Regions from separate parts of the Pseudoduganella sp. OTU4001 genome, predicted to be linked through region 1. Evidence: riboswitches for the same ligand, from Rfam matches in the RefSeq annotation. Region 1 holds a riboswitch; the other holds the start of a gene.
What was found. Region 1 has a riboswitch for thiamine pyrophosphate ahead of thiC (phosphomethylpyrimidine synthase ThiC). Riboswitches for the same ligand answer to the same signal wherever they lie in the genome.

Region 1 (3,403 bases):
CAGCGCTGGCGCGGCACTACCTGGCGGTTGACCGCCAGCGCCAGCGCCTGCCCTTCCAGCTGCAGGGCCGCGATCAGGGCGTCCAGCGTCTGGCAAGGCGGCACCTTGTGCGGTGCGCCGTTCAGCTCAATTTCCATCATGGCTGCTGCTCGCGGTAGATCTGCGCGCCGCCCTTGACGAACTCAATGGACTTTTCCACCATGCCTTTGGCGGCGAACTCACGCACTTCCTGCGTGATCTTCATCGAGCAGAAATGCGGGCCGCACATGGAGCAGAAGTGCGCCACCTTGGCCGAGTCCTTCGGCAGGGTCTCGTCATGGAATTCGCGCGCACGGTCAGGATCCAGGCCCAGGTTGAACTGGTCTTCCCAGCGGAACTCGAAGCGCGCCAGCGACAGCGCGTTGTCGCGGATCTGCGCGCCAGGATGGCCTTTCGCCAGGTCGGCGGCGTGGGCCGCGATCTTGTAGGTGATGATGCCTTCCTTGACGTCGGCCTTGTTCGGCAGGCCCAGGTGCTCCTTCGGCGTCACGTAGCACAGCATGGCGGTGCCGTACCAGCCGATCTGCGCCGCGCCGATGCCGGAGGTGATGTGGTCGTAGCCCGGTGCGATATCGGTGGTCAATGGGCCCAGCGTATAGAACGGCGCTTCGGCGCATTGCTCCAGCTGCAGGTCCATATTCTCTTTGATCAGCTGCATCGGCACGTGGCCCGGGCCTTCGATCATCACCTGCACATCGTGCTTCCAGGCGATCTGGGTCAGTTCGCCCAGCGTCTTCAGCTCGCCCAGCTGGGCGGCATCGTTGGCGTCCCACACCGAGCCCGGACGCAGGCCGTCGCCCAGCGAGAAGCTGACATCGTAGGCCTTCATGATTGCGCAGATCTCTTCGAAGTGCGTGTACAGGAAGTTCTCTTTGTGGTGGGCCAGGCACCACTTGGCCATGATCGAGCCGCCGCGCGACACGATGCCGGTCATGCGGTTGGCCGTCAGCGGCACGTAGCGCAGCAGCACGCCGGCGTGGATGGTGAAGTAATCGACGCCTTGCTCCGCCTGTTCGATCAGCGTGTCGCGGAAGATTTCCCAGGTCAGGTCTTCGGCCTTGCCGTTGACCTTTTCCAGCGCCTGGTAGATTGGCACGGTGCCGATCGGCACCGGCGAATTACGCACGATCCATTCGCGGGTTTCGTGGATATGCTTGCCAGTGGACAGATCCATCACGGTGTCGCCGCCCCAGCGGATGGCCCAGGTCATTTTCTCGACTTCCTCGCCGATCGAGGAAGTCACTGCCGAATTGCCGATATTGGCGTTGACCTTGACCAGGAAATTGCGGCCGATGATCATCGGCTCCAGCTCCGGGTGGTTGATATTGGCCGGAATGATGGCGCGCCCGCGCGCGATTTCCTCACGCACGAATTCCGGCGTGATCAGCTCCGGAATCGCCGCGCCGAAAGACTCGCCGCGGTGCTGGCGGCCCAGCAGCTCCGCCATGCGCACGCCCTTCTCGCCGCTGGCGCGCAGGCCGTCCAGGTATTCCTGGCGGCGCAGGTTCTCGCGGATCGCCACATACTCCATTTCCGGCGTGATGATGCCCTGGCGCGCGTAATGCATCTGCGTGACGTTGGCGCCGGCCTTGGCGCGGCGCGGCTGGCGGTGCAGCTTGAAGCGCAGCGCATCGAGTTCGGCATCGGCCAGGCGCTGGCGGCCATAGTCGGAAGTCGGACCGTCCAGCAGCTCGGTGTCGCCCCGCTCCTCGATCCAGGCCGCGCGCGGCGTACCGAGGCCGGAGCGGATGTCGATCTGCACGTCCGGATCGGTATAGGCGCCCGAAGTGTCGTACACGGTGACCGGCGCATTGTCGCCGGACAGGCTGATTTCGCGCATCGGCACACGCAGGTCGGCGCGGCTGCCGGTGACGTAGATTTTGCGGGAGTTGGGCAGCGGTGCAACGGCTGCGGAATCGACCTCGGCCTGCTCGGCGAGGAATTTTGCGTTGGCGTTCATTTGGCTCCTTGGTTGGCACAGGAGCCAGCAAAGGAGGTTAGGCGCGCGCGCAGGCGCATCCTGAAGCTTCCCTTCGCTGGCATTATCCAGATCAGGTTCGGAGGGTATTTCTCACCCGCGCAGCTTGCGCCGCACAGGACCCCTAGCGTTTGCCACCTTTCGGTAGCGAGCGGATTATATCTATAATCGTTGCGCATTGAAAGGAGACTGGATGCGATATGCAGTATTCATGGCCGCCACTGTTGCGCTGATGCCAGCCGTTGCGGCAGCAGCGGGCGTGCGCGCGCCGACCCTGGCCGAGCAGCGCTCGTTCCAACAATTCTGGCAGCGCATCGCGCCCGGCATGCCGGCGCCCGCGCTGCGCATGGAACGCGCGCCGGGCGCCAGCGTGCTGGCCGCCACCGCCAGCGTCGACGCACCGCCGCTGCGCCTGGTGCTGCCGCTGTGCCGCGTCGAGCGCACGCGCTACACGCAGCAGGCCAACGACAGCTGGCGCACGGACAGCAGCCAGCATGTGTGGGTGCACCACACCACCAGCTGCGGCACGCCGCCGGCCACGATGGTCGAACTGCGCGCCGCCCTGCCCGAGATCGAAATCCTCAAGCTGCTGCAGGCCAAGGGCGAGATGCTGCAGCGCGCGCGCCTGCTCATGGCCGGCAATACCAGTTGTGCACCAATGCGCGCGCGCAATTTCAGCGCCGCCGCCCTTGACCGCGGCGCCGACGGCTTGCCGCTGCTAGTCTACCGCAGCGACATCGGCGGCGAGCTGCGCCTGTCGGTGCGGCCGGCGCGCACCGACTTCGTCCCATGGAACGTGGCCTGCAGCCCTTAATACGAGGAGACAACGGCATGCTCGAACAATTCGCTCCCAACGTCTGGGCCGCCGCGGCGCCCCAGAGTTTCCTCCGCCTGCGCGTCGGCACGCGCATGACGGTGCTGCGCTTTGCCAACGGCGACCTGCTGCTGCATTCGCCGGTGCCGCTGGGCGGCGGGCTGGCGGAAGCGGTGGAGGCGCTGGGCACCGTGCGCCACATCGTCTGCCCAAATATGTTCCACCACCTGTACGCCGGCGAGGCGCAAGCGCGCTGGCCGCAAGCGCGCCTGCACGGCCCGGCCGCGCTGCAGCGCAAGCGGCGCGACCTGCGCTTTGACGCCGTGCTGTCTGACACGCCCGATCCCGATTGGCAGGGCGAGATCGAACCGGTCAGCATCGCCGGCAGCCTGCTGCAGGAAACCGTGCTGTACCACCGTCCCTCGCGCACCCTGGTCAGCGCCGACCTGGTGGAAAACTGGCGCAGCCACCCGCACTGGCTGACGCGCGAATACCTGCGCCTGAACGGCGCGCTGGGCCAGGCCACCTGGCCACGGTTGCTGCGCCTGGTCTACACCCGCCGCCCGGCCGCG
Region 2 (3,403 bases), on a different contig from region 1:
CGCCACGCCGCCATGCTGCAGGCCCTGCGCGTAGGAAGCATAGTAGGACAGCTTGCTGGAAGGGCTGAACACCAGCGACACATTCGGCAGCCAGAAGTTGTCGCTGGTCGGCGCAGCGGTGGCCTGGGTACGGCGCACCGACACGTAGCGCGCGCCCGCGTGCAGCGCCACTTGCTCGCCCAGGCCGATGATGTCGTGCACGAATGCAGCACGCTCATGGTCGGTACGGCGCTCGGACACCGGTCCCAGGACGCCGGTCGACATCGGCACCACCACCGGGTGGAAGATATTGCTCACACCCGCGTAGTCGTACACATAGTCGCCCCAGCGCTCATGGTTGCTGAAGAAGGACAGGCCGCCGGTCAGCTCGTGCTTGATGCCGCCGGTCGCGAACTTGCCTTGCAGCTGGGCCTTGGCCGACAGCGGCTTTTTCTCTTCGCCCAGGCTGCGGTAGTCGTACACGTCGTAATCGCCGTTGCTGCAATAGCCCGGCCACAGTTCCTCGCTCGAGCAGCCGTAAGGGAAGGCGGTGTAGTCGTCGCGCTTGAAGTGGTGCTGGTTGGCGCTGACGGCGGCTTTCCACTCAGGCGAGAGCTGGTATTGGAAGGCGATGCCGATATTGCTCGATTCGGTCTCCACCGGCTTGGCCCATGGCTGGTCGTTCAGGAAGATGTCGGCATCGACCACCGGCAGCTGGGTGCCTCCGGTCAGCTGGAAGCCAGGCGCGGTCTTTTGCGACTTCTTCTGGAAGTCGCCGTCCACGGTCAGCAGCGCCTGTGGGCTGATGCGCCAGTCGAAGGCGGCGGAGACGAAGCTGCGGTGGCCGTCGGCGCCCTTGATGATGGAGCGCATGCGCTCGCCGGCAGCGTTGATGCGGTAGCCGAAGCGGCGGTCTTCGAAGCGGCCGCCCAGGTCCACGGTGCCCAGCACGGAACCGCGCTCGCTCACTTCCAGCACCACGGAACGCAGGTTGGCGTCGGTCGGGCGCTTGGTCACGTAGTTGACGATGCCGCCCGGCGCCGCGACGCCCATCTGCAGGCCGGCCAGGCCGCGCAGCACTTCGATGCTTTCCTTGTTTTCCAGAGGGATCTGGGTGTCGCCGGAGATCGCATGGCCGTCCTTGCGGTAGGAACTGGCGTTATCGAGCTTGAAGCCGCGGATCGAGAATTGCTCGGCATAGCCGACGGCGTTGTAGGCGTCGCCGATGGCGGCGTCGAATTTTACGGCGTCGCTGGTGTTGCGGATGTTCAGGTCCTGCAGCTGTTCGCGCGTCAGCACGCTGACGGAGGCCGGGGTTTGCAGCAAAGCCTGTTCGCCGAAACCGGCGACAGAGGCGCGGTCGGCTACGATGCGGTTGGCGGTGATGACCACTTCGGTCATTTTCTGGTCCTGCGCGTGGGCGGCAGGGGCGAAGGCGGAAGCGATGGCCAGTGCGGCCAGGGTGAGGCGGGTGCTGTTCATATTGTGCTCTTGCTGTGCGTGTGCGCCAGCGGGGAGAGCACGAGTGTGAGGCGGGGCCCGGGTTCCCGGGCCTTCAACCGTCTTGCGCTTTCCTTCGCTGGCATTATCCAGATCAGGTTCGGAGGGTATTTCTCACCCCGCGCACATTGCGCGAGGACCCCTAGCGAGGCGGTATTGTACTACAGGCTCAGTTGCAGCGCCTGGCGCACGTCGGCCGGCGTGATATCGCGCCGTTCGCCCAGGCCGGTGATGCCGGCGGTTTCCAGCGCCGCCACGGTGGCGTCGATGGCTTCGGGACCCAGGCTGTAACCTGACAGGCGGGTCGGCACGCCCATCTGCTCGAAGAAGGCGCGGGTGCGCGCGATGGCGAGATCAATGCGCTCGTCTTCGCTGCCCTGGCTGGCGCCGAGACCCCACACGCGCTCCGCATACTGCAGCAGCTTGCCGCGCTTGGCCTCGCGCCGGATTTGCAGGATGCCCGGCAGGACGATGGCCAGCGTCTGCGCATGGTCCAGGCCAAACAGCGCGGTCAGCTCGTGGCCGACGCCGTGGGTAGCCCAGTCCTGCGGCACGCCGACGCCGATCAGGCCATTCAGCGCCATGGTGGCCGTCCACATGATATTGGCGCGCACTTCGACGTCGTCCGGGCGCTCCAGCACTTGCGGACCCAGTTCCAGCAAAGTTTGCAGCAGGCCTTCGGCGAAGCGGTCCTGCACCGGCGCGTTGGCCGGGTAGGTCAGGTATTGCTCGGTGGTGTGCACGAAGGCATCCACCACGCCATTGCCGACCTGGCGCAGCGGCAGGGTCAGGGTCTTGGCCGGGTCCAGCACCGAGAAGCGCGGGTAGACGTGGGGCGACATGAAGGCGCGTTTTTCCTGCGTCGAAGCGCGGCTGACCACACTGGCGCTGTTCATTTCCGAACCGGTGGCCGGCAGCGTCAGCACGGCGCCGAAGGGCAGGGCGCCCTTCACGGCCTTGCCGCCGATTTTCAGGATGTCCCACGGGTCGCCGTCGAACAGCGCCGCCGCAGCGACGAATTTGGTGCCGTCCACCACCGAGCCGCCGCCGACGGCCAGCAGGAAGTCGATCTTCTCGCGCTGCACCAGCTCGACTGCTTTCATCAGCGTTTCGTAGCGCGGATTCGGCTCGATGCCGGAAAACTCCAGCACAGGATGGGCCAGGCCGGCCAGCGCGGCGCGCACCTCGTCATAGGTGCCATTGGTCTTGATACTGCCGCCGCCGTAGAGCATCAGCACGCGGGCGGTGGCGGGAATATGTTTCGCCAGGGCGGCGATCTGGCCCTTGCCGAAAATGACACGGGTCGGGTTGTGGAATTCAAAGTTTTGCATAGTGCCCGGCATTATCGCGCAATTCCCGCCCAGCCGTGCGACACTCCCAAAACGGCCTTGCTACACTTGAGAAATCCGCGCCGCAGGCTGACAATGCGTGTATCCGTACGCCTAAGGAGAGTGAGATATGACACAGGAACACGTGGTCGAGCCGCGCGATTACCTCAATGCCCAGGTGCTGGACATGCACCGTGCCTTGACGTCGCTGAGCGAGAAAATCGAAGCACTGGATTTGCATAACCAGCGCATTGAAACGTGCACCGACCCCGAGCTGAAGCTGGTCATGGCCAGCCACCGCGATTCCACGCGCAAGCAGATTGCGATGCTGCTGGAATGGGTAAGGCGGCGCGACCCGAAACTGGATAAGGAAATGAAGGATGCGCTGTTCAAAGCGGGCCCCATTGCCGCCCAGTATCATTACGAGTAAAGGAATTGAATGAAGTTGCAGCCGTACCGGGAGGGCAGCTGGTTTGCCGTCCCGCTCAGGAATGGCGGTTATGCCACAGGTTTGGTGGCGCGCCTGTCACCGCAGGGGAAGGTCATGCTGGCTTATCTGTTCGGGCCGACGCATTGGACCTTGCCGACGCTGGCCG

Region 2: another riboswitch for thiamine pyrophosphate. It lies ahead of AAHE99_RS12685 (TonB-dependent siderophore receptor); the one in region 1 lies ahead of thiC (phosphomethylpyrimidine synthase ThiC).

What each region holds. Positions count from the first base shown of each region.
Region 1 covers NZ_JASATG010000050.1:18,730-22,132, forward strand. The annotation lists gene thiS (sulfur carrier protein ThiS) at 1-140, opposite strand, end outside; gene thiC (phosphomethylpyrimidine synthase ThiC) at 137-1,999, opposite strand; TPP riboswitch at 2,051-2,153, opposite strand; gene AAHE99_RS25495 (hypothetical protein) at 2,211-2,831, shown strand; gene AAHE99_RS25500 (DUF4336 domain-containing protein) at 2,849-3,403, shown strand, end outside.
Region 2 covers NZ_JASATG010000011.1:96,286-99,688, forward strand. The annotation lists gene AAHE99_RS12685 (TonB-dependent siderophore receptor) at 1-1,461, opposite strand, end outside; TPP riboswitch at 1,534-1,633, opposite strand; gene AAHE99_RS12690 (iron-containing alcohol dehydrogenase) at 1,641-2,810, opposite strand; gene AAHE99_RS12695 (ferritin family protein) at 2,938-3,237, shown strand; gene AAHE99_RS12700 (immunity 26/phosphotriesterase HocA family protein) at 3,247-3,403, shown strand, end outside.